Regions from separate parts of the Streptomyces sp. NPDC003720 genome, predicted to be linked through region 1. Evidence: riboswitches for the same ligand, from Rfam matches in the RefSeq annotation. Region 1 holds a riboswitch; each other region holds the start of a gene.
The links. Region 1 has a riboswitch for cyclic di-AMP ahead of ACFYU0_RS22540 (C40 family peptidase). Riboswitches for the same ligand answer to the same signal wherever they lie in the genome.
Positions count from the first base shown of each region.

Region 1 (9,803 bases):
TCCTCGCCCTGTCCGTCTCCGACGCCGCGGAGGACGTGATCGGCGTGATCCGCGGTGGCGCCCGCGGCTACGTCACCAAGACCATCACCGGCACCGACCTGGTCGACTCGGTCTTCCGGGTACAGGAGGGAGACGCGGTCTTCTCCCCGCGCCTGGCCGGGTTCGTCCTGGACGCCTTCGCCTCCACCGACGCCCCGCCGGTCGACGAGGACCTGGACCGCCTCACCCAGCGCGAACGGGAGGTGCTGCGCCTGATCGCCCGCGGTTACGCCTACAAGGAGATCGCCAAGCAGCTCTACATCTCGGTGAAGACGGTCGAGTCCCACGTCTCGGCGGTCCTGCGCAAGCTCCAGCTCTCCAACCGCCACGAACTGACCCGCTGGGCCACGGCACGCCGGCTGGTCTGAGCCGCCGCGCCGCCTCACGACACCCTGGTCGCCCCCGCGAACGGCATCTCGTCGACGGGGGCCACCCGGACCGGGGCTGAGGGGTTCGGGGCGTGGATCATGCGGCCGTTGCCGATGTAGATGCCGACATGGCTGATGCCGGAGTAGAAGAAGACCAGGTCGCCGGGCTGGAGCTGGGAGCGGGGCACCCGCCGGCCCGCGTTGATCTGGGCGTAGGTGGTGCGGGGCAGGGAGACGCCCGCGGAGCGGTAGGCGGCCTGCACCAGGCCCGAGCAGTCGAAGGCGTTGGGCCCGGTCGCGCCCCAGACGTAGGGCCTGCCGAGCTTCTGGTAGGCGTAGGCGACGGCCGCGGCCGCGCGGGAGACGGAGGCGGCGACGGACCCCGCCTGCTCAAGGGCCGCCCGGGTGTCCGAGGCGGAGCGCGAGGCGTGCCCGGCGCCGGCTCCCGCGCCGGCGATCCGTGACCGCTCCGCCGGAGTGAGCCGGGCCAGCAGCCTGCGCGCCTCCCCGAGCTTCGCGGTGACGGTTTGCTTGTGCCGCCGTACCTCCGCCTGCCGCGACCGCAGTGACGTCAGCTCGGCGCGGGCGTCGCCGCGCAACTGCTCGATCTCGCGGAGCTGCTCCCGTACCCGGGTCACCGTCCCCGCCTGCCGGTCGCCCGCCCGCTCCGCGAAGGCGGCGCCGTCCAGGTACCGGTCCGGGTCGCTGGACAGCGCGAGCTGCCACGAGGGGTCGATCGCGCCGTCGCGGTACTGCGCCGCCGCCAGCGAACCGAGCTCGTCGCGCGCCGTGTTGAGCTTCTGCTGTCGGCGTGCGGCCTCGTCCCGCAGCGAGTTCAGCCGCCGCTGGGCCGCGTCCGCCTTCTCCTTCGCCCCGTCGTACTTCTCAGTGGCGGTCTCCGCCTCCCGGTACAGCCTGTCGACCTTGGCCTTCACCTGGGCCGGCGTCAGCTGCGGTTCGGCGTTGCCCGTGCCCTCGAAGGCCGCCGCGGTGGCCGCGCCCGCCAGGGCGAGGGTCACGGCCGTGCGGGCCGTGTTACCGCCGAGGGAGCGCTGTCGGGGCCTGCGGTGCGCTGCCACCTGGACCGTCACGTCCTTCCATGGGACCTCTGCGGCCGAGCGGTCGGGGTGTCCGGCGGCCGCCCGCACAGGGGAACGGACCACCGCCGGACCTTTCTCGGCGGAGGTGACCGGCGGCCGCCCCTGGCCCGGGCGGCGTGGGAAGCCGGTCACCTGGGGGAGGACGCTAGGCCGGACTGTGACAGGTTGGTAACGCACTGTACGGAAGTGGCCGAGACGGACCGGGGCGCGTCAGTCCGTGACCGCTCTGCCGGGCCATGGTTGCCGCCTTCACGCTGCGTAGTGACCGAAGCGTGCATTGAGGGGTTCACGGGGGCCCTGTGGTGCTATGTGGCGCATATATGCAAGATCAACTCACACGGAGCGCGGCTGTGGGCGGGCCCGGTGACCGGCCGCCCGGGGCCTCCTCATAGGCTCCGGGTCATGGACGTACTCATCCATCTCTTCGTCGGCCTGCACATCATCGGCATCGCCGCACTGCTCGGCGGTTTCCTCACCCAGATGAAGGCGATGGGCCAGGGCACGGCCCGGTTCGTCCCCGGGATGCTGCACGGCGCGTTCACCATGCTGGTCACCGGCGTGGCCCTGGTCGGGCTCAACGAGGCCGACGGCCACCACGTCAACTCCTTCAAGATCGGCGTGAAGCTGGCCCTGCTGATCGTGATCCTCGGACTGGTCTACGTCCAGCGCGACGAGGAGAAGGTGGACAAGCGCGTCTTCGGGCTCGTCGGCCTGCTGACCGTGGCGAACATCTTCATCGCCGTGCTGTGGACGTGAGACTCAGCGCGCCCTGACGAGCCCGGCGCGGCCCGCGAGCACCGCGCCGGCCGCGACCGCCACCCACACCGCCACCGTCAGCCACACCAAGGCCTCGCCCGGCTGCCGCAGCCACCCGATGCCCATGAACGCGCCGACCGACAGGGCCGACGCAGCGGTCATGCCCAGCGAGAACACCGTCGACCACCGCCGCACGTCGTAACGCAGCCGCGGCCGGGCCACCTCGGCCGCCAGCAGGACCACACAGCACGCCAGGTCCAGTACCAGCAGCGCGACCGTGACGTTGCGGAGCACGCCCCGGTCGTCGTCGTTCCACAGGTACAGCCGCGCACTGTCGGCGGCCAGCAGCTTCGCCCCGGCCAGCGCCGAGATGGCGAGCGCCCCGCCCACGATCCAGTGGTCGCCGGCGCCCTCCAGCACCTGACGCGGATCGAAGCGCGCCAGCGCCAGGCAGTAGAGGACCAGGCCTAGCCAGAACAGCACCAGCGCGGCGCGCGCGAGCCAGGCCGTCGTCTCCGCCGCGGCCAGGGTGGCCGCCAGCACCGCGAGCCCCTGTGTGGCCACGCAACACAGGAACACCGCCCCCGGCATGCGCCGCTCCCAGTGCCGTACGACGAGAAGCAGCAGCACCGGCCACAGCACAACCGCCAGTGCCAGGGCGGCCTCGGCCAGGGTCTGCCGGCCGAGCAGCGAGAGCCGGGTGCCGAGCACGGTCGTGGCGGCCACGGCGGTGAGCGCGCCGGGGCTCTTCGCCTCGGCCATCCACCGCGGCCGCTGCGTCACCAGCCGCACGGTGAAGTCGGCGGCGAGCGCCGCCCAGGCGAGGCAGCCCAGCCACAGGAAGACGAGCGACACCGTCTCGGCACCGGTCAGATGCAGGGCCACCGACACGATGCCGCTCGCCATGACGGCCGCCCCCGCCGCCGGCGGACGCCCCGCCCACCACGTACGCACACCGGAGAAGCGGGGCATGGGCATGAGCCCGATGCTAGGCCGTGTCCGCAAAGTCGCGTCTGCGTCACGACGCCCGGCACGCACTCTCGCCGCACCGGCCGAAAGCCCGAGTACACCCAGTACGAGGGCATCCGACCGGCACTCCCCCAGCCTTCGGCCGGGGGGACCCCCAGAGCACGCACCGGACGCCGCGACGCCCGCCCTGCGGGCGAACGACGCGACTTTGCGGACACGACCTAGGGAGCGGAGCCGCCCGCGCTCGCGGGGCACGCGCGCGTGGAGCCCGAAAAGAGCACCGTCAGGCCGGCCGCACCACCCGGTGGACCACCGACTCGCCCGCCAGGTGCACCGGCTCCTCGCGCACGTACGCACCGGGGCGCGGGGCGTGGATCATCGTCCCGTCGCCCGTGCACAGGCCCACATGGCTGCTGTCGTGGTGGAAGAAGACCAGGTCGCCGGGGCGCGCTTCGTCGAGCGGGACGGCGGTGCCCATGGCGGCCTGGTCCCGCGCGGCACGCGGCAGGGCGACGCCGGCGGCCTTCCAGGCGGCCTGGGTCAGGCCGGAGCAGTCGTACGAGCCGGGCCCGCTGGCGCCGGAGACGTACGGCTTGCCGATCTGGGCACGGGCGAAGGCGATCGCCCTCTCTGCCTTGGTGACGGGGGCGTGCGGTACGACGGGCGGAGTGCTCGGCCGCCGCGCTGCGGACCGCGTCCGCTCCGGCGCCTGGGCCGGGACCGGAGAAGCAAGGACCGGAGGAGCCAGGACCGGGCCGGCGGCCGGTGCCGAAGCGAAGGCCTGAGCCGGGTCCGGAGCCGGGATCGCATCGAGTAGCGGGTCCGGAGCCGGGGGCGCCTCGAGCAGCGGGTCCGGAGTGGGGATCGCATCGAGAATCGGACCCGCGGTCGAAGCCGGGGCCTGGACCGCCAACGGATCCGTGGTGGAGGCCGGGGCCTGGAGTGGAGCCGGTGCCGGCATCGGTTCCGCGGCCGAAGCCGTCAGCCGGATCAGCAGCCCGCGCGCGGTGACGAGTTTGTGCTGGACGGCCGCCTTGGCCGTCCTCACGTCGTACGGTGCGGCGGTCGCCGGCGCCTCGTGAGCCCTGGGGGCCTTGCGCTCGGCGGCGCCCTTCACCCGGGAGGCCAGCCGGTGCATCAGCCGGTTCTGGGCGAAGTGGTCCTCCGGGAACTCCGCGAGGAGCGAACCGGCCGGCTCCGGAGCGGCGGCGAACGGAGCCAGCCCCTCGCGGGCCTTCGTGAACAGTCCCGGGCGCCGGACGGCCTCCGCGCGCGGGGCCTCGGCGCGAGCCCGCTGCACGGCCGCGGGCTCCTCGTCCGGGTCCGCCCTGCGGTACAGCTCGTCGATCTTCTTCTCGACCTCCTCCAGGCTCGGCCTGCCGTCGCCCGCGGAGGGGGCGGAGGCCGAGGCGGACGCGGCCGTCTGGGACAGGACGGCCACGGAGGTGAGGGCGGCGGTGGCCAGGACGGGGGTGCGGATGCCCGTCCCGCGGGTCCCCGGGGGACCCGGCTTGCGGTGCGACGCCAAGGCTGGCGACTCCTTCCAACGTGCCGCCTACCGGGTTAGCTGTCGGGTTCGGGCGGGTGGTTCGGAAGGGTTGCCCTACGGCGTCTTCCCGGGCGGGAGTCGGCCGATTCACCCCAGGATCGGTGGGTCCCCGGCTCCGGCCGCCGTGAAGGGCGCACCGGACTCGGCGGAGGCCGCGCGGCCCGGCGAGGTTCGCCGGTAGGGGTCGTGCGGCCTGACGGAAACCTAGCCAACTCGTGTGACTCCTGTGAAGGTTGCTGTGCCATATGTCCGATACATTTCCGTGACCCGGGGCCGGTTTCATACAGGCGTGACAAGGCGATCTCGCAGGGTGAGGAGTCCGGCCGGGTCCGCGGCACGCCGGCCGGCGCGCTCGACGCGGGTCCTGTCGCCGACCTCACGGCCGCCGGTTTTCCGGTGCCGGGACCGGTTGTCGGTGCGGCCCCCTAGACTCGTAGAGCGATGAGCAGCCTCTTTGACGACAGCTTCCTGGCGGACCTCCAGGCCCCTCGTGGGCACGCGGAGGAGCCCCCGCCGCCGCCCGAGGACGATCACGCTCCGGAGCCCCTTCCGGACGATCTGTTCGGCGGGAAGTTCGACGTGCCGCCGGACCGGGACGCGCACTACCGCGACGGCGCCCCGCGTCCCGTGACCGACCCGGACGCGCTGCTCCGGGGGCTGAACGACAACCAGCGCGCCGCGGTGGTCCACGCCGGCTCTCCGCTGCTCATCGTGGCCGGCGCAGGCTCGGGCAAGACCCGCGTGCTCACCCACCGCATCGCCCACCTGCTCGCCGCGCGGAACGTGCACCCCGGCCAGATCCTCGCGATCACCTTCACCAACAAGGCCGCGGGCGAGATGAAGGAGCGGGTCGAGCAGCTCGTCGGCCCGCGCGCCGGCGCGATGTGGGTGATGACCTTCCACAGCGCGTGCGTGCGCATCCTGCGCCGCGAGTCCAAGAGACTCGGCTTCACGTCGTCCTTCTCGATCTACGACGCGGCCGACTCCAAGCGCCTGATGGCCCTGGTCTGCCGCGACCTCGACCTCGACCCTAAGCGCTACCCGCCGAAGTCCTTCAGCGCCAAGATCAGCAACCTCAAGAACGAGCTGATCGACGAGGAGGACTTCGCCGCCCAGGCCACCGACGGCTTCGAGAAGACCCTCGCCCAGGCGTACGCGCTCTACCAGTCGCGGCTGCGCGAGGCGAACGCGCTGGACTTCGACGACCTGATCATGACGACGGTCAACCTGCTGCGCGCCTTCCCGGACGTCGCGGAGCACTACCGCCGCCGCTTCCGGCACGTCATGGTCGACGAGTACCAGGACACCAACCACGCCCAGTACGCCCTGGTCCGGGAGCTGGTGGGCACCGGGCAGCACGACGAGGACGTGCCGCCCGGCGAGTCGGACCTGCCGCCCGCCGAGCTGTGCGTGGTGGGTGACGCGGACCAGTCGATCTACGCCTTCCGCGGCGCGACGATCCGCAACATCCTCCAGTTCGAGGAGGACTACCCGAACGCGACGACGATCCTGCTGGAGCAGAACTACCGCTCCACGCAGACCATCCTGTCCGCCGCCAACGCGGTCATCGAACGCAACGAGTCCCGCCGCCCGAAGAACCTGTGGACCAACGCCGGCCAGGGCGCGCGGATCACCGGTTACGTCGCCGACACCGAGCACGACGAGGCCCAGTTCGTCGCCGAGGAGATAGACCGCCTCACCGACGCGGGCGAGGCGAAGGCCGGGGACGTCGCCGTCTTCTACCGCACCAACGCGCAGTCCCGTGTCTTCGAAGAGATCTTCATCCGCGTCGGCCTGCCGTACAAGGTCGTCGGCGGCGTCCGCTTCTACGAGCGCAAGGAGGTCCGGGACGTCCTCGCCTACCTGCGTGTCCTCGCCAACCCCGAGGACTCGGTGCCGCTGCGCCGCATCCTCAACGTGCCCAAGCGCGGCATCGGCGACCGGGCCGAGGCGATGATCGACGCCCTCTCCCAGCGCGAGAAGATCAGCTTCCCGCAGGCACTCAAGCGCGTGGACGAGGCCTACGGAATGGCCGCGCGCTCCACCAACGCGGTCAAGCGGTTCAACACGCTGATGGAGGACCTGCGGACCGTCGTGGAGTCCGGCGCCGGACCGGCCACCGTGCTGGAGGCCATACTCGAACGCACCGGTTACCTGGCCGAGTTGCAGAACTCCACCGACCCGCAGGACGAGACCCGCATCGAGAACCTCCAGGAACTCGCGGCGGTGGCGCTGGAGTTCGAGCAGGAGCGCGCGGAGGGCGAGGCGGGCACGCTCGCCGACTTCCTGGAGCAGGTCGCGCTGGTCGCCGACTCGGACCAGATCCCGGACGAGGAGGACGGCGACGGCGTCATCACCCTGATGACCCTGCACACCGCCAAGGGCCTGGAGTTCCCGGTCGTCTTCCTGACCGGCATGGAGGACGGCGTCTTCCCGCACATGCGCGCCCTCGGCCAGACCAAGGAACTGGAGGAGGAGCGGCGCCTGGCGTACGTGGGCATCACCCGCGCGCGGGAGCGGCTCTACCTCACCCGGTCGGCGATGCGCAGCGCCTGGGGCCAGCCGTCGTACAACCCGCCCTCCCGCTTCCTGGAGGAGATCCCGACCGCCCACCTGGAGTGGAAGCGGACCGGAGGGGCGGCGCCGATGTCCTCCGGACCCGCTGCCGGGGTCGCCGCGTCGCTGTCCTCCTCCCGCTCCCGTTCCGCGGCGTCGGGCGCGTCCGGGTTCGCCACCCGGCGCTCGGCCGAGAAGCCCGTGGTCGCCCTGGCCGTGGGGGACCGGGTCACGCACGACCAGTTCGGTCTCGGCACGGTCGTCGGGGTCAAGGGCACCGGCGGCAACGCGGAGGCGACGATCGACTTCGGCGACACCAAGCCGAAGCGGCTGCTGCTGCGGTACGCGCCCGTCGAGAAGCTCTAGGCCACCCGTCGGGCAGCCCAGGACGACAGGAGCCCCGCCGGCCGGGCGGGGCTCACGTCATTCTCCGGTTGCTTCGAGGCTCAGTTCGGGTCCAGCCCGTGGCTGCGCAGCCACGGCAGTGGGTCTATGGCCGCCCCGCCGGCCGGCCGGACCTCGAAGTGCAGGTGCGGGCCGGTGGAGTTGCCGGAGTTGCCGGAGTAGGCGACCGGCTGGCCGGCCTTGACCTCCGTACCGGAGGCGACGCGGTAGCTGGAGAGGTGGCAGTACCAGGTCTCCGTGCCGTCCTTCGCCGTCACGATCATCATGTTGCCGTAGGCGCTGTTCCACTTGGTGGAGACGACGCCGTCGGTCGCGGCCATCACCGTGGTGCCGTACGACACCGGGAAGTCGATGCCCGTGTGGACGGACATCCAGTTCACGCCCGCCTGGCCGAAGTAGGCGCTGAGCCCCTTCTGGGCGACCGGGATCGCGAACTTGGGCCGCAGCCGCTCCTTGAGCGCGGCCTCGGCGGCGGCCTTCTTCTTCTGCAGTTCCTGCTGGGTCTTGAGGTCGATGCGTTCCTGCGTCCGGCTGGCCCGGTCGGCGAAGTCGTCGGCGCCCGCGGAGAGGGTCCTGAGCTGGCTGTCCAGCTTGCTGTTGGCGACGGAGGGCTTGACCGACTGCGCGTCCGACGCGGTGGTCGAGGTCTCCTTGCCGTCGTCGGTCAGGCCGCCGACGGAGGCGGCGGCGATGCCGGCGACGCCCATCACACAGGCCGACGGCACCGCGATGGTCAGCAGCGCGGAGCGCTTGGGCGGTGTACGGCGACGGGAACGCGACGCGCTGCGGGAGCCCGCGCGAGGAGCGGGGATCGGAGCGGACTCCTCCTGGTCGTCGAGCAGAGCCGGTACGACGGGCAGCTCGCCCGTATCGCCCGGCTCGCCGCTCCCGGCGGCCGCTTCCTCGTACTCGGCGGCCTCCGCGTACTCACCGAACTCGGCGGCACCGGTGTACTCGCCGCTGCCCGCGTACTCGCCGGCCTCGGCGTACTCGGCACTCTCGGCGTACTGACCGAACTCGCCCGTCTCGGCGGCCTGCTCGAACGGCTCGGCGGGATGGTCGTGCGGCGCGGCGAGCTGCTCGTGCGGTGTTCCGAGCTGGTCGTGCTGCACGGACGTGCCGTCGGAGTTCCACTGCGTGGCGTCGTACACGCCGGTGTCATAGGTCTGGGTGCCCCACTGCCACTGCTGGGTGTGGTCGGCGCCGGCGGACTGGTCGTGCTGCAGCCAGGTGTTCGCGTCCCACTGGCCGCTGACGTCGTTGCCCGTGGCCTGCGCGGGGACCGTCCAGGCGGTGGTGTCGTACGAGCCCGTGTCGTAGGCCTGGTGCTGGGCCGCGTACGGGTCGTACTGCGTGAACTGGCCCGTGCCGGTCTGCCACTGCGTGCTGTCGTAGGCGCCCGTGTGCTGCTCGTCGCCCGGGAGGCTGCCGAACAGCGGGTCGGCGGCGAAGGCGCCGGTCCCGGCGGTGCCGGCCGTGAAACCGGTGGCGTCGTAGCCGCCGTACGTGGTGAGGTCGTCGTACTGGGCTTCCTGCGTTCCGTACGCGTAGTGCCCGGTGGAGGCGTCGGAAGCCGGGGTCGGGGTGGTCATGGTCCCCGACGGGTGACGGTCGTTCACCAACTTCTCTTTCGCCTCGACAACGGTGGCTGCCAGAGCAGTGCGGCGACTGTACCCGGCGGTACGCGGGCGCGACAATCGTCGGCCGGTTTCAGGGAGGCCGGAAACGGGCATTCGGCCGTGATTCGGGGGCCCGTGAACCCGAGTTTGGCTTTGTGTTCGAGGAATGTTCGATGCCGGATGACGCTGTGTCACCTGTGGATCGGCTGTGTCACGCCCCCCGCGCGGCCCCGGCTCACCCTTCCGGGGCGGCCTTCCTCACGCCACCGTCACTCCGCCGGTGAGCGGGTTCTCGACGGGCGCGTCCTCGAGGGCCTCGCGTATCCCGGACGCCACGGCGGGGTGCACCGGCAGAGCGAGATGCCCGATGCCCGTCACCCGGACGTTGCGCACCTCCAGGTCGGGGTGGTCGATACAGGCCGATTCCAGGGGGTCCATCACG
Region 1 is NZ_JBIANZ010000008.1:71,910-81,712, forward strand. Features, by position in the region: gene ACFYU0_RS22520 (LuxR C-terminal-related transcriptional regulator) at 1-407, shown strand, start outside; gene ACFYU0_RS22525 (NlpC/P60 family protein) at 422-1,486, opposite strand; gene ACFYU0_RS22530 (hypothetical protein) at 1,910-2,263, shown strand; gene ACFYU0_RS22535 (tellurite resistance/C4-dicarboxylate transporter family protein) at 2,267-3,235, opposite strand; gene ACFYU0_RS22540 (C40 family peptidase) at 3,516-4,760, opposite strand; cyclic di-AMP (ydaO/yuaA leader) riboswitch at 4,768-4,939, opposite strand; gene pcrA (DNA helicase PcrA) at 5,223-7,703, shown strand; gene ACFYU0_RS22550 (M23 family metallopeptidase) at 7,784-9,361, opposite strand; gene ACFYU0_RS22555 (alpha/beta fold hydrolase) at 9,620-9,803, opposite strand, start outside.

Region 2 (9,803 bases), on a different contig from region 1:
ACGACCGCGGCGGCCGCGGCGGAAACGGGCCGCGGCGGTTCACGCCGGCCGGGTCAGTCACGGCGGCCGGGGCGGTCATGCCGGCCGGGGCGGTTCACGCCGGCCGGGGCGGGGCCGGCGTCCGCGACCGATACCGTCGAGGAGTGACCGACCAGCCCGCCCCGCCCAGCACCGCCCCGGAACTGTTCACCTGGGAGTTCGCCGCCGACCCCTACCCCGCCTACGCCTGGCTGCGCGAGCACCAGCCGGTGCGCCGGACGCGGCTGCCCAGCGGGGTCGAGGCCTGGCTGGTCACCCGGTACGGCGACGCCCGGCAGGCCCTCGCCGACCAGCGGCTGAGCAAGAACCCCGCGCACCACGACGAGCCCGCGCACGCCAAGGGCAAGACCGGTATCCCGGGCGAGCGCAAGGCCGAGCTGATGACGCACCTGCTGAACATCGACCCGCCGGACCACACCAGGCTGCGCAGACTGGTCAGCAAGGCGTTCACGCCCCGCAGGGTCGCCGAGTTCGCGCCCCGGGTGCAGGAGCTGACCGACGACCTCATCGACCGGTTCGCGAGGACGGGCTCCGCCGACCTCATCCACGACTTCGCCTTCCCGCTGCCCATCTACGCCATCTGTGACCTGCTCGGGGTCCCGCGCGAGGACCAGGACGACTTCCGCGACTGGGCCGGGATGATGATCCGGCACGGCGGGGGACCGCGGGGCGGGGTCGCCCGGTCCGTGAAGAAGATGCGCGGCTACCTCGCCGAGCTCATCCACCGCAAGCGTGCGGCGCTGCCGGCCGAGCCCACCCCGGGCGAGGACCTGATCTCCGGTCTCATCCGCGCCTCCGACCACGGCGAGCACCTCACCGAGAACGAGGCCGCCGCGATGGCCTTCATCCTCCTGTTCGCGGGCTTCGAGACGACCGTCAACCTCATCGGCAACGGCACCTACGCGCTGCTCACCCACCCTGAGCAGCGCCACCGGCTGCAGGACTCCCTCGCCCGCGGCGAACAGGGCCTGCTGGAGACCGGTGTCGAGGAACTGCTCCGCTACGACGGCCCGGTCGAGCTGGCCACCTGGCGGTTCGCCACCCGGCCGCTCACCCTCGGCGGGCAGGACATCGCGGCCGGCGACCCGGTGCTCGTCGTCCTCGCGGCGGCCGACCGTGACCCGGAGCGGTTCGCCGACCCCGACGTCCTCGACCTCGCCCGCGCGGACAACCAGCACCTCGGCTACGGCCACGGCATCCACTACTGCCTCGGCGCCCCGCTCGCCCGGCTGGAGGGCCGGACCGCGCTCGCCACGCTCCTCACCCGCCTCCCCGACCTGCGGCTGGCGGCCGATCCGGCCGAACTGCGCTGGCGCGGCGGGCTCATCATGCGCGGGCTGCGCACCCTGCCCGTGGAGTTCACCCCGGCCGCGGAACAGGCCGTACAACCGTAAACATGACGGGCGTTCAACTCTGTGATCTTCACGTGATCTGTGCGGCATGAACTTGTGACAAGTGATCGTATGCCTATACGTTCACCCATCAGCGCGGCCCCAGCACCATCGGCCGCGCCGGTCCCGCTGTCGCACGAAAGGCTTCCGCATGCTCTCCGGGAACGGTCGTCACCGTCGCCCCCGTCAGGCTCCGGCACTTCTCGTCGCGGCCGGAGTGACCGGCTCCGCCATCGCCATCCCGCTCCTCGGCGCCGCGAGCGCCAACGCGGCCGACGGCACCACCTGGGACAAGGTCGCCGAGTGCGAGAGCGGCGGCTCCTGGAGCGCCGACACGGGCAACGGGTACTACGGCGGGCTGCAGATCTCCCAGGACGACTGGGCCGCGTACGGCGGCACGAAGTACGCCGCCACCGCCGACCTGGCCAGCCGTTCGCAGCAGATCGCCGTCGCCGAGAAGATCCTCGCCGACAAGGGCACCACGCCTTGGACGACCTGCGCCCTGCTCTCCGGTCTGACCTCGGACTCCGGCTCCCTGGACGTCGACACGGGCGTCGGGGGCCCGGGCAAGTCCGACTCGGGGCACGACCAGTCCGGCGACGCCTCCGGCTCCACGGACCCGTCGTCCGGTTCCACGGACGATTCCGACTCGTCCGGTCTGCCCGATTCCTCACCGTCGTCCGACTCCTCCTCGGACTCGGCCGGCAAGCCGTCCTCGGACACGGGCAAGGGCGCCGACTCCAAGGCTACGGACAAGGGTGCGGAAGCTCCCAAGTCCGACAAGTCCGCCTCGCCTCGCGCCGAGGAGTCGGAGGGGAGCGAGTCCGCGACTCCGGATCCTGTCGTGGAGGACTCGGACAATTCATGGCAGACCGGCGGTTCTTGGAGCCTCGTCGACACCGGAGCGCTCGGCAGTGGCGGACGTCACCGCGGCGACAGTGCGGACGAAAGCGTGACAAACGGTCAGAACGCCACCGTGTCCGGCAAGCACGCCTCCCGCGGGGCGGACGCCTACACGGTCCACGAAGGCGACACCCTCGCCTCCATCGCCGACTCCCTTGACGTGGACGGCGGATGGCATGAGCTGTACGCCCTGAACAAGAAGGCCATCGGCGCCGACCCGAACCACATCTCCGCCGGTCAGACCCTCGAAGTCGGTAGCTAAACGGGCCAAAAGCAGCGGTAGTTGACGCCCGGATTGATCACCGATGTCCCTTTCGGTGAAAGTGTGGGATGAGTCTCAGAAGCCCTGATCGTCTTTGAAATTCCCTCGATCGCGTGTCTACGGTCGTGACCGCTCGTCACCACGAGCCCCGGCTGCCGCAACGCCGAATCCTGCCAGTGGCCGCCCGGGAACAGTCGTCGCGTAATGCGCCGTAGGCAGGAGCGGGGGACCCAAGGTAAGTGCCGGAACCAGCGCACGCGCTGGAACCGGCTAGGGGTGGAGCCGCGGCCCGTGAAAGCGGGCCCGCGGCCGGGCAACTCATTCGGCCCGAACCCGACAGCTCACCTCGCAGGCGTCGGTGAGGGGATCCATCCATGCTGTTCTCCAGCAAGGGCAAGCACCGTCGTCCGTCCAAGGCCACCCGTGCCATCGCGCTCGCCGGTGTCACCGGCGCCGCCGTCGCCGCCCCGCTCATGGCGGCCGGCAACGCCTCCGCCGCCACCACCTCCGAGTGGGACGCGGTCGCCCAGTGCGAGTCCGGCGGCAACTGGTCCATCAACACCGGCAACGGCTACTACGGCGGTCTGCAGTTCTCCGCCTCCACCTGGGCCGCCTACGGCGGTACGCAGTACGCCGGCCAGGCCAACCAGGCCTCCAAGGCCCAGCAGATAGCCGTCGCCGAGAAGGTCCTCGCCGCCCAGGGCAAGGGCGCCTGGCCGGTGTGCGGCAAGGGCCTGTCGAGCACCCCCAACAACGGCTCCGCCCCGAGCACCTCCTCCGGGAACACCTCCTCGGGCAGCACCGCCACCCGCTCCACCGACCAGCAGGCCGCCTCCCGCTCCAGCGAGCGTCCGGCCGCGAGCGCGAAGAAGACCGTCACCACCCCGACCGGCAAGAAGGTCAAGAAGGGCGACGGCGAGTACAAGGTGGTCAAGGGCGACACCCTCGGCACCATCGCCGAGAAGCAGAAGGTCGACGGCGGCTGGCAGAAGCTCTACAAGCTGAACAAGGACATCGTCGAGAACGCCGACCTCATCTACCCGGGCCAGCAGCTTCACCTGAAGTGACACCTGGCTCCGACCGGAACCACAGTGCCCTCACCAGGCCGTCCCCCAAGCCGAAGGCCTCGTGAGGGCCATTCCCCCCGTCCCCCACGGGCTCCCCGCCCCGGTGCGTGTTCCCCCGTACGCACCGGGGCGGGGCTGTGTTTTTCCCGGCTCTTCGCCGGCTCTTCCCCGCCTCGTCGGCGGGACCTTGGCCGAACCCCTTTGTTCCGGGCGGGAACAATGGGTACCGTCTCCCTGTCCACGGGACGGTCGGTCGGTGGCCGACGCCCCTTGGACGGTTAGGCTCTAGTCGCAAGGCAGAGCCGCAAGGCACCCCGCCCCGCACTTCCAGCGTCACATCCAAGAAGGAGATGCTCGTGCCGTCCATCGACGTCGTCGTAGCCCGGGAAATCCTGGACTCCCGAGGCAACCCCACGGTCGAGGTCGAGGTCGGCCTCGACGACGGCAGCACGGGTCGTGCCGCCGTTCCGTCCGGTGCCTCCACCGGTGCCTTCGAGGCCATCGAGCTCCGTGACGGCGACCCCAACCGCTACCAGGGCAAGGGCGTCGAGAAGGCCGTCCTCGCCGTCATCGAGCAGATCGGCCCGGAGCTGGTCGGCTACGACGCCACCGAGCAGCGCCTGATCGACCAGGCCATGTTCGACCTCGACGCCACCGACAACAAGGGCTCGCTCGGCGCCAACGCAATCCTGGGCGTCTCCCTCGCCGTCGCGCACGCCGCCTCCGAGGCCAGCGACCTGCCGCTGTTCCGCTACCTGGGCGGCCCGAACGCGCACCTGCTGCCGGTGCCGATGATGAACATCCTGAACGGCGGCTCGCACGCCGACTCCAACGTGGACATCCAGGAGTTCATGATCGCGCCGATCGGCGCGGAGTCCTTCTCCGAGGCCCTGCGCTGGGGCACCGAGGTCTACCACACCCTGAAGAAGGTCCTGAAGAGCAAGGGCCTGTCCACCGGCCTCGGCGACGAGGGCGGCTTCGCCCCGAACCTCGGCTCCAACCGCGAGGCCCTCGACCTCATCCTCGAGGCCGTCAAGGAAGCCGGCTACGCGCCCGGCGAGCAGATCGCCCTCGCGCTCGACGTCGCCGCCTCCGAGTTCTACAAGGACGGCAAGTACCTCTTCGAGGGCAAGGAGCGCTCCGCCGCCGAGATGACGGAGTACTACGAGGAGCTCGTCGCGGCCTACCCGCTCGTCTCCATCGAGGACCCGCTGTTCGAGGACGACTGGGCCGGCTGGAAGATCATCACCGACAAGCTCGGCGACAAGGTCCAGCTCGTCGGCGACGACCTGTTCGTCACCAACCCCGAGCGCCTCGCCCGCGGCATCGACGAGGGCGCCGCCAACGCCCTTCTGGTCAAGGTGAACCAGATCGGCTCGCTCACCGAGACCCTGGACGCCGTCGAGCTGGCCCAGCGCAACGGCTTCAAGTGCATGATGTCCCACCGCTCCGGCGAGACCGAGGACGTCACCATCGCCGACCTGGCCGTCGCCACCAACTGCGGCCAGATCAAGACCGGCGCCCCGGCCCGCTCCGAGCGCGTCGCCAAGTACAACCAGCTGCTGCGCATCGAGGAGATCCTCGACGACGCCGCGGTGTACGCCGGCCGCAGCGCCTTCCCGCGCTTCCGCGGCCACACCGGGGTCTCCAAGGGCTGACCCCGGCCGGGCCGATCCGAACGGGACGGCCCGGGTATCAGCCAGTCGTACGTACGTCCCCGTACCCGGTCCCGTACCGTGTGCGGGGACGTACGCACGTGGAAGGGGAGGCGGAGAGCCAGATGGCCGTCAAGGACCGGGACCGTTTCTCCACCGCCACCAGGCTGCGCGCCCTCGGCGAGCAGACAGCGGCCAGGGTCTACCGCTCCCAGACCAAACGGCAGGCCCGCCGCTCCCGGCTCACCGGCCGCGCGGCCCTGCTGGCGCTGGTGCTGTGCTCGCTGATCGTCGCCCTCGCCTACCCGATGCGGCAGTACGTCTCCCAGCGCGCCGAGATCTCCGACCTCCAGCGGGAGCGGGGGGAGGCCCGGCAGCGCGTCGAACAGCTGCGTGACCTCAAGGCGCGCTGGCAGGACGACGCCTACGCCGAGCAGCAGATCCGGCGCCGGCTGCACTACGTGATGCCGGGGGAGACCGGCTACGTGGTCGTCGACCCGGGCGCGGCGAAGCAGTCCCGCGCCGACCTCGGGGCCGCCCACCGGCCCTGGTACGCGAACGTCTGGGACGGGGTCGACAAGGCCGACGCCTCCGACCAGTGACCGGACCCCGGCCAGTGACCGGACCCAGGCCGGGAGCCGGCCGCCACCAGTAACCGGCCCGCGGGCCGGCCACCGACAGAAAGCCACCCTGAAAGCAGTCATGGAAACGCCTCCGCCGCCCACTCCGCGCACCGAGCCCACCGACGCGGACGTCGAGGCCTTCAAGCAGCAGCTGGGCCGCCCGCCGCGCGGTCTGCGGGCCATCGCGCACCGCTGCCCCTGCGGACAGCCGGACGTCGTGGAGACGGCGCCCCGGCTGCCCGACGGCACGCCCTTCCCGACGACGTACTACCTGACGTGCCCGCGCGCCAACTCGGCGATCGGCACGCTGGAGGCGGACGGCGTCATGAAGGAGATGACCGAGCGGCTCGGGACCGACCCGGAGCTGGCCGCCGCGTACCGCGCCGCCCACGAGGACTACATCCGGCGCCGCGACGAGATCGAGGTGCTGGCGGGCTTCCCGAGCGCCGGCGGCATGCCGGACCGGGTGAAGTGCCTGCACGTGCTGGTGGCCCACTCGCTGGCCGCCGGACCGGGCGTGAACCCGCTCGGCGACGAGGCGATCGCGATGCTCCCCGAGTGGTGGAGCAAGGGACCGTGCGTGACGCCGTGCGAGCCGGCCGGGGAGGACGGGAAGTGACCCGCGTGGCCGCCGTCGACTGCGGCACGAACTCCATCCGCCTGCTGGTCGCCGACGCCGATCCGGCGACCGGTGAGCTCGTCGAGCTGGACCGGCGGATGACCATCGTGCGGCTCGGCCAGGGCGTCGACCGCACCGGCCGGCTCGCCCCCGAGGCGCTGGAGCGGACCTTCGCGGCCTGCCGCGAGTACGCCGAGGTCATCAAGGAGCACGGCGCGGAGCGGATCCGCTTCGTGGCCACCTCCGCCTCCCGGGACGCCGAGAACCGGGACGACTTCGTGCGCGGCGTCGTGGACATCCTCGGTGTCGAACCCGAGGTCATCACAGGCGACCAGGAGGCCGAGTTCTCCTTCACCGGCGCGACCAACGAGCTCCGGGGCCGCGACGACCTGCCCCGCCCCTATCTCGTCGTGGACATCGGCGGCGGCTCCACCGAGTTCGTCGTCGGCGACGACCACGTACGGGCCGCGCGGTCCGTGGACGTCGGCTGCGTGCGGATGACCGAACGGCACCTGGTGCACGAGGGCGAGGTCGTCGATCCGCCGACCGAGGAGCGGATCGCCGCCATACGGGCGGACGTCGAGGCCGCCCTCGACCTCGCCGAGCGGACGGTCCCGCTGCGCGAGGCGCGCACCCTGGTCGGCCTCGCCGGCTCGGTCACCACCGTGTCGGCCATCGCCCAGGAGCTGCCCGAGTACGACTCCGCGCGCATCCACCACTCCCGCGTCAGCCGGGAGCGCGTCCGCGAGATCACCCGGGAGCTGCTGCACTCCACGCACGCCGAGCGCGCGCGGATCCCCTCCATGCACCCGGGCCGGGTCGACGTGATCGGCGCGGGCGCCCTCGTGCTGCTCGCGATCATGGAGCGGACCGGCGCCGAGGAGGTGGTCGTCAGCGAGCACGACATCCTCGACGGCATCGCCTTCAGCGCGGCCCGGAGCGCGGCGCCGTAACGGGAGACCGTCGGCGTCCTGCGCCAACACCCCGTCTCCGGGGGCGCTTTCCGGTCGGATGCTACTGATGAGTAGCCTCTGTTGAGCAGCTCGGATAACGTGTGAGCGAGCCGTTCGGCGCCCTCGGCGACATCCCGTCGGGAAAGTTCGTGAACTTCTTCACAAGGAATTCCGTCCCGGACGGCCGGGAAAAGGGGCCGGTTGGCCCTTCCGGGGGTTCTTCCGCCGTTTGAACATGTTCAGGCGGTGGTCGCACGAAGGGCCCGAGGGCGACGCCCGGAGGCTGTTTCCGACTCCTCACGAGCGACCCGAATCGACAGAGAGGCAGCTCACGCGGCCTTGACAACGGGGCAGACCGCCCAGCGGTTCCGGTTCCGCGGCATGACCTGCGTCACGCGGGCCGCGGAGTTTAGCACAGGGCATGCAAGAGCTTGTGAAGGGGCGCACGAGCAACCCCCCTGAGCCGGGTGGATACTCGATGCCATGAGCACCACGGAGCGTCCCAGGATCCTCGTAGTAGGCGGTGGGTACGTAGGCCTGTACGCAGCTCGGCGCATCCTCAAGAAGATGCGCTACGGCGAGGCGACCGTCACGGTCGTCGACCCCCGGTCGTACATGACCTACCAGCCCTTCCTCCCCGAAGCCGCCGCCGGCAGCATCTCCCCTCGGCACGTCGTCGTCCCTCTGCGACGCGTCCTGCCGAAGGCGGAGGTCCTCACCGGCCGGGTCACCACCATCGACCAGGACCGCAAGGTCGCCACGATCGCCCCCCTCGTGGGCGAGGCGTACGAGCTGCCCTTCGACTACCTGGTCATCGCGATGGGCGCGGTCTCCCGCACCTTCCCGATCCCCGGCCTCGCCGAGCAGGGCATCGGCATGAAGGGCATCGAGGAGTCCATCGGCCTGCGCAACCACGTGCTGGAGCAGCTGGACAAGGCCGACTCCACGACCGACGAGGAGATCCGCCGCAAGGCGCTCACCTTCGTCTTCATCGGCGGCGGCTTCGCGGGTGCGGAGACCATCGGCGAGGTCGAGGACATGGCCCGGGACGCGGCCAAGTACTACAAGAACGTCTCCCGCGAGGACATGCGGTTCGTCCTCGTCGACGCCGCCGACAAGATCCTCCCCGAGGTCGGCCCCAAGCTCGGCCAGTACGGCAAGGAGCACCTGGAGAGCCGCGGTGTGGAGATCTACCTCTCCACCTCCATGGACTCCTGCGTGGACGGCCACGTCGTGCTGAAGAACGGCCTCGAGGTCGACTCCAACACGATCGTCTGGACCGCCGGCGTCAAGCCGAACCCGGCCCTCGCCCGCTTCGGCCTGCCCCTCGGCCCGCGCGGCCACGTCGACTGCGAGCCCACGCTCCAGGTCAAGGGCACCGACTACATCTGGGCCGCCGGCGACAACGCCCAGGTGCCCGACCTCGTCGGCCGCAAGGCGGGCAACGAGAACGCCTGGTGCCCGCCGAACGCCCAGCACGCGCTGCGCCAGGCCCGTGCCCTCGGCGACAACGTGATCTCCGGTATGCGGGGCTTCCCGCAGAAGGAGTACGAGCACGCCAACAAGGGTGCGGTGGCCGGTCTCGGTCTGCACAAGGGCGTGGCGATGATCGTCATGGGCAAGATGAAGATCAAGCTCAAAGGCCGCCTCGCCTGGTACATGCACCGCGGCTACCACGGCATGGCGATGCCGACCTGGAACCGCAAGATCCGCGTCTTCGCCGACTGGACCCTCGGGATGTTCCTCAAGCGCGAGGTCGTCTCCCTGGGCGCCATGGAGAACCCGCGCGAGGAGTTCTACGAGGCCGCCAAGCCGGCCCCGGTCGCCGCCGCCAAGACCGGCGAGAAGGCCAAGGCCTCCTGACCCACGGTCCCCCACCGGTCGCCGCACCGTTGGGGGGACCACCTGGAAGACCTCCCGCCATCCGTGGTGCGGGAGGTCTTCCGGCGTTCCGGCGGGCGCACGGCGAGAGGGAGTTCGCGCACCTGTAACTCCTTTGCGGGACTGCGCCGGGGGCCTCGCGGTGTTTACGTGGTATCGGACATCCGGGATCGTCGTCTTGGAGGTGTGCGCCATGGCCGACGCCGCGTCGCGGCTGAGGAAACTTGCCGAGCAACTGCTGGGAGCACCGCTGCCGGTGCGGATCCGCGCCTGGGACGGTTCACAGGACGGCCCGCCGGACGCCCCGGCCCTCATCGTCCGCAACCGCCGGGCCCTGCGCCGGCTCCTCTTCAAGCCCGGCGAGTTGGGCCTGGCCCGGGCCTGGGTCTCCGGGGACCTGGACGTGGAGG
Region 2 is NZ_JBIANZ010000007.1:468,096-477,898, forward strand. Features, by position in the region: gene ACFYU0_RS21985 (cytochrome P450) at 144-1,433, shown strand; gene ACFYU0_RS21990 (transglycosylase family protein) at 1,582-2,595, shown strand; cyclic di-AMP (ydaO/yuaA leader) riboswitch at 2,793-2,965, shown strand; gene ACFYU0_RS21995 (transglycosylase family protein) at 2,970-3,662, shown strand; gene eno (phosphopyruvate hydratase) at 4,013-5,320, shown strand; gene ACFYU0_RS22005 (septum formation initiator family protein) at 5,443-5,919, shown strand; gene ACFYU0_RS22010 (DUF501 domain-containing protein) at 6,020-6,559, shown strand; gene ACFYU0_RS22015 (Ppx/GppA phosphatase family protein) at 6,556-7,512, shown strand; gene ACFYU0_RS22020 (NAD(P)/FAD-dependent oxidoreductase) at 7,996-9,375, shown strand; gene ACFYU0_RS22025 (cyclopropane-fatty-acyl-phospholipid synthase family protein) at 9,587-9,803, shown strand, end outside.
Region 2: linked by a shared signal. The riboswitch ahead of ACFYU0_RS21995 (transglycosylase family protein) and the one ahead of ACFYU0_RS22540 (C40 family peptidase) in region 1 are both predicted to bind cyclic di-AMP.

Region 3 (9,803 bases), on a different contig from region 1:
GCGGCCCTGGCCAAGCTGGACCCCGCCGACCCCCGGCTGCCCGGCGCCACCGTCTACAGCAGCCTGGAGCCCTGCTCCCGCCGCGCCTCCCGCCCCGCACCCTGTGCCGAGCTGATCCTGCGCGCGGGCGTGCGCCGGGTGGTCACGGCCTGGCGGGAGCCGGACACCTTCGTGCCCGGCGCCGACGGCGCCGGAGTGCTGGCGGCGGCCGGCGTGGACGTCGTCCTGCTCCCCGAGTACGAGGGCCCGGCCAAGGCGCCGAACGCCCATCTGCTGCCCTGAGCGGCGCCGCGCGGAAACGTGTGTGCGGAGCACCCCCGGACATGACGTATGCTTGAGACACAACGACGCGGGGTGGAGCAGCTCGGTAGCTCGCTGGGCTCATAACCCAGAGGTCGCAGGTTCAAATCCTGTCCCCGCTACTGAAGACTCAGGGCCGGAATCCAGTTCATGGATTCCGGCCCTGAGTGCTTTCCGTCGCCTGTCCGCACGGCCGCCCCATGGAAGCCGAGTGGCGTACGTCACAGCAGGTCATCCGCTCGGGCCACAGCGGTCGCCCGCCTCCCGCGCCCCCGCCACGCTGGTCTCACGTCGAGGACACGGGAGACCAGCAGTGCGCCCTGGTGAGGTGGAGGACAGCCCGTACGCCAGGGCGGCCGGCCGGCTCCCCGGCGGACCCGTTCCGGACCCGGACCCGGACCCGGTCCTCGGCGCCGGCCGCGCGCCGCTGCCCCCGGAGCGCCGCCGCTCCGCCGGGCGCAGCCTGCCCCACGCCCTCGCCCTCCTGCTCATCGCCGGCGGGCTCCTGTACGACCTGCTGACCCCGCGCGAGTTCACCGCCGTGCCCTTCTTCACCGCCGCCCCGCTGGTCGCCGCACCCCTGACCTCGCTGCGCACCACGCTCCTCACCGGACTGGCCGCACTGGGCGCCACCTACGCGGTGCACGCCCACTTCGGCCCCGGCCTGGACGTCAACACCGTCACCCAGGTGGTCACCGTGGCCACGGTCGCCCTGCTGGCCGTCGTCATCAACCGGGTCGTACGCCTCGGCGACCGGCGGCTCGCCTCCGTCCGGGAGATCGCCGAGGCCGCCCAGCGGGCCGTGCTGCCCGAGCCCGCTCCCCGTATCGCCGGCCTCGACATCGCGGCCCGGTACGAGGCGGCGCAGGAGGGCGCGTCCATCGGCGGCGACCTGTACGCGGTGCAGGACGGCCCGTACGGCGTGCGGCTGGTCGTCGGGGACGTGCGCGGCAAGGGCATGGGCGCGGTCGCCGCCGTCGCCGTGGTGATCGGGGCGTTCCGGGAGGCCGCCGAACAGGAGCCCACGCTGGAGGCGGTGGCCGGGCGGCTGGAGCGGGCGCTGGCCCGCGAGGGCGCCCGGCGCGACGGGGCGGACGCGCTGGAGGGCTTCACCACCGTCGTCCTCGCCGAACTGCCGCCCGGCGAAGGGGTGGTGCGGATCGTCAACCGCGGTCATCCGCCGCCCCTGCTGCTGCACGCCGACGGCGCCCTGCACGTCCTGACCGCGGGCGAGCCCGCGCTGCCGCTCGGCCTGGGCGAGCTCGGCCGGCGCCCCGACCGCGCGGCCGAGTCCCGCTTCCCGGCCGGCGCCACCCTGCTGCTCCACACCGACGGCCTCACCGAGGCCCGGGACGCCCACGGCCGGTTCTACGACCCGGTGCGCCGGCTCGCCGGCCGCCGCTGCACCGACCCGCGGACCCTGCTCACCCGGCTCGCCGCGGAGGTCAGACGGCACTCCGGGGGCGGCATGGCGGACGACATGGCACTGCTCGCCGTACGCCGGCCCTGACCCGAGGTGACCGAAAGTGATCGGATGGAAGCCCTCCGCTTGCCCGCTGAGTCACCATCAAAAACCTCGTGACTCCTGAATGCCGGTCAACTCGCCCGTTTTCCACGGCCGCGCGGCGTACGTCCACCCCCGGAAACGTTAATGATCAAGCCGAACGGCTTGGAATCTCACACGTGAGTCTATTAACGTTCGATAACGCAGCGCGGTCGTCCCAGCCGTCACAAGAGGCGGCTCCGTGCGCACGCGCCGAATCCCGCAAGGGAACCGGGGAACCACCACCTTGGGGTGAATCACGCGGATGCCACCGTGAACCGATCCGGTTCCCGGTACGTATACGCGCGTAGGAGACCTTCCTGCTCCGAACCCGTCAGCTAACCCGGTAGGCGGAGGAAGGAAAGGAGTACGCCCGCGTGGCGTCCAACCGGCCTGCCCCCGAAGCCCCATACGTGCCCAGCCAGCCCGACACCGAAACGTTCGGCTACGGCGGCTACCGCGCCGAAGAGGGCCCCTGGGAGGAGTGGAACCCCACCGAGGAGTCCATCCGCCCCGTACGCGGCCGGCACCGCGTCGCCAAGCAGCGCGGCGGCGGACTCGCCCGCAGCTCCACCGTCCTCGGCGTCGGCGTCATAGCGGCCGTCGGCGCGGGCGGCATGGCCAGCGCCCACACCGGCAAGCCGCCGGTGTCCATCTCCATGCCCGATCTGCCGTCCGTCGGCTCCCTGTTCGGCGACGACCACGCCGAGGCGGCCGAGGCCACCACGGCTTCCCTCAGCACGGTCGGCACCACCGCGGCCGCCGAAAGCGACCAGGGCGGCTCCGACGCGGGCGAGACCCTGCGCAGCCGGATCATGGCCCAGGCCGAGCAGCAGCAGAGCAAGGCCGACTCCAAGGCCGCCGCGGCAGCGGCGGCCGCCGCCGAGAAGCAGGCCGCCGACGCGGCCGCCAAGGCGAAGGAGGAAGCCGCCGCCAAGGCCGCCGAGGCCAAGAAGGAGGCCGAGGCCGCCGCGGAGAAGAAGGCGGAGGCGGAGCGGCTGGCCGAGCTGGCCAAGCAGTACACGCTGCCGACGTCCTCGTACACGATCACCTCGACGTTCGGCCAGGCCGGCTCGATGTGGTCCTCCGGCTACCACACCGGCCTCGACTTCGCCGCGCCCACCGGCACGCTGATCAAGGCCATCCACAGCGGCACCATCACCGAGGCGGGCTGGGCCGGCTCCTACGGCTACCGCACCATTCTCACCCTCGACGACGGCACCGAGCTGTGGTTCTGCCACCAGTCCTCGATCAGCGTCTCCGTCGGCCAGAAGGTCAGCACCGGCGACGTCATCGGCCGCGTCGGCGCCACCGGCAACGTCACCGGACCGCACCTGCACCTGGAGGTCCACCCCGGCGGCGCGGCCACCGGCATCGACCCGATGGCGTGGCTGCACGGCAAGGGCCTCAACCCCTGATTCCGGCCCGGGCCCGACCCGGCCCGGCGCCGCGCACCGTCTTCCCGGCGGCCCCGACTCCCCTTGGAGTCGGGGCCGCCGGTCTTGTTCACACACCGTTCGCGTGAATCCGGAATGGGCGGTATGGGGTTGATCGTTGTAACAGGGCATGACTGTTTCCCTGCGCAAGATCGGCTCCTCCGACCTCGAGGTCTTCCCGCTCGCCCTCGGCGGCAACGTCTTCGGCTGGACCGCCGACGAGAAGACCTCCTTCGCCGTCCTCGACGCCTACACGGCCGCGGGCGGCAACTTCGTCGACACCGCCGACTCCTACTCGGCGTGGATCGAGGGCAACGAGGGCGGTGAGTCGGAGACCATCATCGGCAAGTGGCTCAAGGCCCGCGGCAACCGCTCCGACGTCGTCGTCGCGACCAAGGTCAGCCAGCACCCGCAGTACCAGGGGCTGAGCGCGGCCAACATCAAGGCCGCCGCCGACGCCTCCCTGCGCCGCCTGGACACCGACTACATCGACCTCTACTACACGCACTTCGACAAGCCCGAGGTGCCGGTGGAGGAGATCGTCGGCGCCCTGGACGAGCTGGTGAAGGCGGGCAAGGTCCGGCAGATCGCCGCCTCCAACATCAGCCCCGAGCGGCTGCGGGCCTCCCTCGACTTCTCCGACCGCGAGGGCCTGGCCCGCTACGTGGCCCTCCAGCCCCACTACAACCTGGTCTCCCGCGACACCTACGAGGGCCCGCTGCAGGACCTCGCCGCCCGCGAGGGGCTCGCCGCGGTCCCGTACTTCGCCCTCGCCTCGGGCTTCCTGACCGGCAAGTACCGCCCCGGCACGACGGTCGACAGCGCCCGCGCCGGCTCCGCCGCCAAGCACCTCGACTCCGAGCGCGGTCAGCGGGTGCTCACGGCCCTGGACGAGGTCGCCGGAGCCCACGACGCCCCCGTCGCCACGGTCGCCCTCGCCTGGCTGGCCGCCCAGCCGACGGTCACCGCCCCCATCGCCTCGGCCCGCACGGTGGAACAGCTCCCCGCGCTGCTGGGCGTGGCGGAGCTGCGGCTCACCCAGGAGGAAGTGGACCGCCTGAACCAGGCCTCCGCCTGACCCCGGCCGGAGGGCGGACGCCCGGTCAGGACCGGTACGGGTTGTACCCGGGGTACCCGGGCGGCGGCGCGGACGGGTTCCCGTAGGGGGCGGGCGGGTTCGGCGCCGCGCCGTACGGCACCGGCGGATATCCGTACGGGACACCCTGGTGCCCGTACGCCCCCGGGTGTCCGTACGCCGCCGGGCGGCCTGCGGGCATCGCCGGATACCCGTACCGCGCCCAGTACGCCGAGGCCGCCGGCACCGGGGCCACGGTCCTGGCCGCGTGCTCCAGCGCCGGCCGGGCCACCTCCCGGCGCCGCCACAGCTCGGCGAGCAGCTCCTGCTCCCGGACGGCGGAACCGGCGCCGGCCCGGCCCCGGCGCCCACGGTGCCGCAGGAAGGCGAGCGAGGTGGCGTACGCCTCGTACTGCGCGACCGCCCGCGCGGCGGGCCGCCCGCCGAGGTGGCGGCGGGCGTGGTCCCGGGCGGCGCGGCGCGCCCGCATCGACCCGAGGACGAACGGTTCGGCAGGCCCGAGCCACCCGGCGTACACGTACGCGGGCAGCTCCTCCCGCACGGTCCGCAGCTCGCGCTGCCGGGTCCAGACCGCCAGCCAGGTCAGCAGCCCGAACGCGGGGAGCATGAAGGCGGCGTAGACGGCGAGGAACCCGAACCGGCCGAAGGTCGCGGAGCCGTTCCACAGGGCGTGCATGCCCATCGCCAGCAGCAGTCCGCCGAGCGGGACCAGGGCGCGCCGGGCCCGGCCGCGTTCGGTGGAGAGCGCGGCGAGGCCGAAGCCGATGCCGGTGAGCACGGTGAACAGGGGGTGCGCGAACGGCGACATCACGACGCGCACGAAGAAGGTGGCGGCGGTGACGGAGGCGATGCCGTGGCCGCCGCTGAGCTGGTCGGTCCCGAAGGCCGTGCCCAGGTAGAGGATGTTCTCGGTGAACGCGAAGCCGGTGGCGGTGACCCCGGCTATCACCACGCCGTCGACGATCCCGGTGAAGTCCCGTCTGCGGAAGAGGAAGACCAGCAGCACGGCAGCGGCCTTCGCGGACTCCTCCACGACGGGCGCTATCAGGGTGGCGCCCAGGGTGTCGGCGCCGGCCGGATCGGCGGTCGAGGTGGCTATCCACTTCGTCGCGAAACTGTTGGCGACGATGGCGATCAGCGCCGCCGCGCAGGCGCCCCAGGCGAACGCGAAGACCAGGTTCCGCCAGGGGCCGGGTTCGACCCGGTCCAGCCAGCGGAAGGCGGCCAGGAGCCACGGCACGGGCAGCACGGCGAGGCCGAGCCCGACCAGGAAGCCCTGGGTACCGGTCTGGCGGCGCACCAGCGCCAGGATGACCAGGCCGGACAGCGCCAGCAGCGTGATCAGCGCCCCGTAGCGCACCCACCGGCGCTGCCACCAGTGCGGGTGCGTTCCGCTTCCGGGACCGGGGGAGTAGCTCGGGGACGGAGGACTGATGGCCACGGCATCGACCCTAACGGTGACCGGGGGAAGGGGCTGGTGCTGGTCGGGAGTACCGGACCTAGCGATCCCGGTGCGGTACGCGGCGGAAGAGGAGATCGTTCACCACGTGTCCCTTTTCCAGCCCCTGTCCCTCGAAACGGGTCAGCGGCCGGAACGGCGGACGGGGCGCGAAACCGCCGTCGGCCCGGGTGTTCTCGAAGTCCGGGTGCGCCGTGAGCACCTCGAGCATCTGCTCGGCGTACGGCTCCCAGTCGGTCGCGCAGTGCACGACCGCCCCGGGCCGCAGCCGGCTCGCGGCCAGCGTCAGGAACTCGGGCTGGATCAGCCGCCGCTTGTGGTGCCGCTTCTTGGGCCAGGGGTCGGGGAAGTACACGCGCAGCCCGTCGAGCGAGTCGGGCGCGAGCATCTCCCGGATCAGGATGATGGCGTCGCCGTTGGCCACCCGGACGTTGGACAGCCCGGCCTGGTCGGCGAGATTGAGCAGGTTGCCCTGGCCCGGGGTGTGCACGTCGACGGCGAGGATGTTGGTGCCGGGGTCCCCGGCCGCCATCCGCGCGGTCGCCTCACCCATGCCGAACCCGATCTCCAGCACGACGGGACCGTCGTCGCCGAACAGCTCGCCGAGGTCGATGACCCGCTGCCCGTCGATGTCCAGTCCCCACTTCGGCCACAGCCGCTGCAGCGCGTCGGCCTGCCCGGCCGTGACCCTGCTCCGCCGGGGCTGGAAGCTCCGGATCCGCCGCTCGAAGTGCGATCCGGCCGGGTCGGCCCTGGGCCCGTCGGGGAACCGCGGCTCCCCCTTGGCCCGGCTGTGCCGCACGGACACACCGGGGACGTGGGAGGGCCGCGGCGCGGCGGCGGTCTCGGACCGGGGGGCTTCGGGGAGGTTCAGCGAGTCAGACACAGTGACACCGATTTTACGGCGGTGGCGCGAGGTCCCGGGACGCCGCCCGGGGCGGCGGGCGGCGTCCCGGTGCCCGGGCGTCACAGCGCCCCGAGCATGTCCAGCGCGCGGCGGCCGATCTCCCGGCCGATCGGCAGCGAGGCGGTCGCCGCGGGGGACGGGGCGTTGAGCACGTGCACCGCCCGGTTCCCCTCCCGGATCAGGAAGTCGTCCACCAGCGTCCCGTCCCGCAGCACCGCCTGCGCCCGCACCCCGGCGGGGGCGCGCACCAGGTCCGCCTCCTCGACGGCCGGCAGCAGTCTGCGCACCGCCGTCAGGAACGCCCCCTTGGACACCGACCGGCGCAGCTCCCCGGCCCCGTACCGCCAGTGCCGCCGGGCCATCACCCACGACCCCGGCCACGCCACCGTCCCGGCCAGCTCCCCGGGCCGTACGACCCCCCAGCCGTAACCCTCGCGGGCCAGGGCGGGGACCGCGTTCGGCCCGATGTGCACGCCGCCGTCGATCCCCCGGGTCAGATGCACCCCGAGGAACGGGAACGCCGGATCGGGCACCGGGTACACCAGCCCGCGCACCAGCTCCGGCCGCGCCAGCTCGTAGTACTCGCCCCGGAACGGCACGATCCGCACCCCGGGCTCGTCCCCGGTCAGCCGCGCCACCTCGTCGCAGTGCAGCCCGGCGCAGTTCACCAGCACCCGGCCCCGCACGACGTCCCCGGCCGCGGTCAGCACGGCCACGCCCCGCTCCGGGCGCCGGTCCACCCGGACCACCCGCGCGCCGTACCGGATCTCCGCCCCCGACGCCTGCGCGAGCTGCCGGGCCACGCCGACGAAGTCGCACACGCCCGTCGTGCCGACGTGGATCGCGGCCAGCCCGCGCACCTCCGGCTCGTACTCGCCGATCTGCGCGGCGCCCAGCTCGCGGACCTGGATCCCGTTCTCCCGGCCGCGCTGCGCGAGCGCGTGCAGCCGGGGGAGCTCGTCCCGCCCGGTGGCGACGATCAGCTTGCCGGTGACGGCGTGCGCGATGCCGTACTCGGCGCAGAACTTCACCATCTCGGCCGCGCCGCGCACGGCGAACCGCGCCTTGAGCGAGCCCGGCCGGTAGTAGACGCCGCTGTGGATCACCCCGCTGTTGCGCCCGGTCTGGTGCCGGGCGGGCCCCGGCTCCTTCTCCAGCACGGTCACCCGCGTACCCGGCGCCGCCCGCGTGATCGCGTAGGCCGTCGACAGGCCGACGATGCCGCCTCCGATCACCAGCACGTCGCAGTCGTACGCACCCTCACGCACCCGCACCACCTCCCGGCTCCGATAGTGCACTGCGCCACTGACAATGCCTTCAAACCCGGATCGGCGGTCCTATGCCGGAGCCACCAGCAGCGGCCGGGCCCGCTCGCGCAGCTCCACCACCCGCGGCTCGTCCCCGTACGGCTCCAGCCGGTGCAGCAGGTCCTTCACGTACTCGGTGGTGCGCGCGGAGGAGATCCGCCCGGCCACCTCGACGGCCCGCACCCCCTGCTCGCAGGCGGCGTCCAGATTGCCCGACTCCAGCTCGGCGACGGCGGACACCACCAGGCGCAGCCCGTGCGACCGCACGAACTCCTCCGTCGGCTTCGACAGCGCCTGCTCGGTGAACCGCCGCACCTGGCGCGGCGCCTTCAGATCGCGGTAGCACTCCGCCGCGTCGGCGGCGAATCGGTCATAGCCATAGAAACCAAGCCAAGAAGGGTCGTTGTCACCGTCCCGGGACCGCTCGAGCCAGCTCTCCGCCGCCTTCAGCGCCGCGCCGGCGGCCGGCGCGTCCCCCGCACGCGCGTGCGCCCGCGCCTCCACCAGCCGGAAGAAGCTCATGGTGCGGGCGGTCGCCAGCCCCCGGTTGCGCTCCAGGGCCGCCTGCGCCAGGTCGACGCCCTCGTCGCCGAAGCCCCGGTACGTCGCCTGCAGCGACATGGAGGCCAGCACGTACCCGCCGAGCGGGACGTCCGCCGCCGCGCGGGCGAGCCGCAGCGCCTGGATGTAGTACCGCTGGGCCGCCTCCTGCTGCCCGGTGTCGAAGGCCATCCAGCCGGCCAGCCGGGTCAGCTCGGCGGAGGCGCCGAACAGGGCGCGGCCCACCTCGTCCGAGTAGGAGCCGAGCAGCAGCGGCGCCGCCTCCACCCGCAGGCACTCCGGCACCATGGACGAACGCCAGTCGCCGCCCCCGTACTTGGAGTCCCAGCGTCTGGCGTCCTCGGCGGCCTCCCGCAGCTTCTGCACATCGCTGTGGCCGACTTTGAGCGGTGCGCCGGAGCCCTCGGCGGAGTTCGCCTCCCGCGCGACCGAGCTGTCGGCGGGGGTTATCAGCCACCGGGACGCGGGCGTCGCGTACGCGGTCACCGCGAACGACCCCGCGAGGGACTGCCAGATGCCGCCCGAGCCGGCCCGGCGGCCGGCCAGGTCGAGCCGGTACAGCTCGGTGGCCGACCGCACCGCCTGCCCCACGTCCCGGGGGAAGGCGAGGCCCACCTCCGGCGCTGGATCGGCGTCCGCCAGCCCTATCTCGTGGAGCGGCACCGGACGGCCGAGCTTCTGGCCGATGGCGGCCGCGATGAGGTGCGGCGCCGCGCCCTGCGGCACCATCCCCTTCGACACCCAGCGCGCCACCGAGGTCTTGTCGTAGCGAAGCGTCAACCCGCGTTGGGCGCCAAGGTCGTTGACGCGTCGCGCGAGTCCCGCGTTGCTGATTCCCGCGAGGGCGAGAACGGCGCCGAGTTTGTCGTTCGGCCCGCGTTGCTCCCTGGACATGCGTCACCCCTCGACACAGACGGCTGCCGCGCTGGCATAACCGTGCGGCATTCGTAAACCCAGCGTAGTTCGCCGCATCCCAAGCGTTAAGGGGCATTGTTCCGGATGGCGGGATTGTGGTCCGTACGGGAGTACGGTCCTGTACGCACCGTGCACGAGGCGTCGCGGCGTGCCCCCGCACGTGTGGCCGTGCGCCCGCCCGTGCGCTCTTCTCCGGCCATCCGGGGAGCGGTTCCATGGCAGTCGCGTGGGTCGGCCCGCTGTACTGGATCCAGTGGGCTGGGGGACACCGCCGCCTTC
Region 3 is NZ_JBIANZ010000018.1:48,228-58,030, forward strand. Features, by position in the region: gene ACFYU0_RS34665 (dihydrofolate reductase family protein) at 1-282, shown strand, start outside; tRNA gene ACFYU0_RS34670 (tRNA-Met) at 349-422, shown strand; gene ACFYU0_RS34675 (PP2C family protein-serine/threonine phosphatase) at 614-1,810, shown strand; cyclic di-AMP (ydaO/yuaA leader) riboswitch at 2,045-2,213, shown strand; gene ACFYU0_RS34680 (M23 family metallopeptidase) at 2,221-3,261, shown strand; gene ACFYU0_RS34685 (aldo/keto reductase) at 3,410-4,357, shown strand; gene ACFYU0_RS34690 (PrsW family intramembrane metalloprotease) at 4,383-5,816, opposite strand; gene trmB (tRNA (guanosine(46)-N7)-methyltransferase TrmB) at 5,875-6,720, opposite strand; gene lhgO (L-2-hydroxyglutarate oxidase) at 6,801-8,018, opposite strand; gene ACFYU0_RS34705 (MFS transporter) at 8,079-9,503, opposite strand.
Region 3: linked by a shared signal. The riboswitch ahead of ACFYU0_RS34680 (M23 family metallopeptidase) and the one ahead of ACFYU0_RS22540 (C40 family peptidase) in region 1 are both predicted to bind cyclic di-AMP.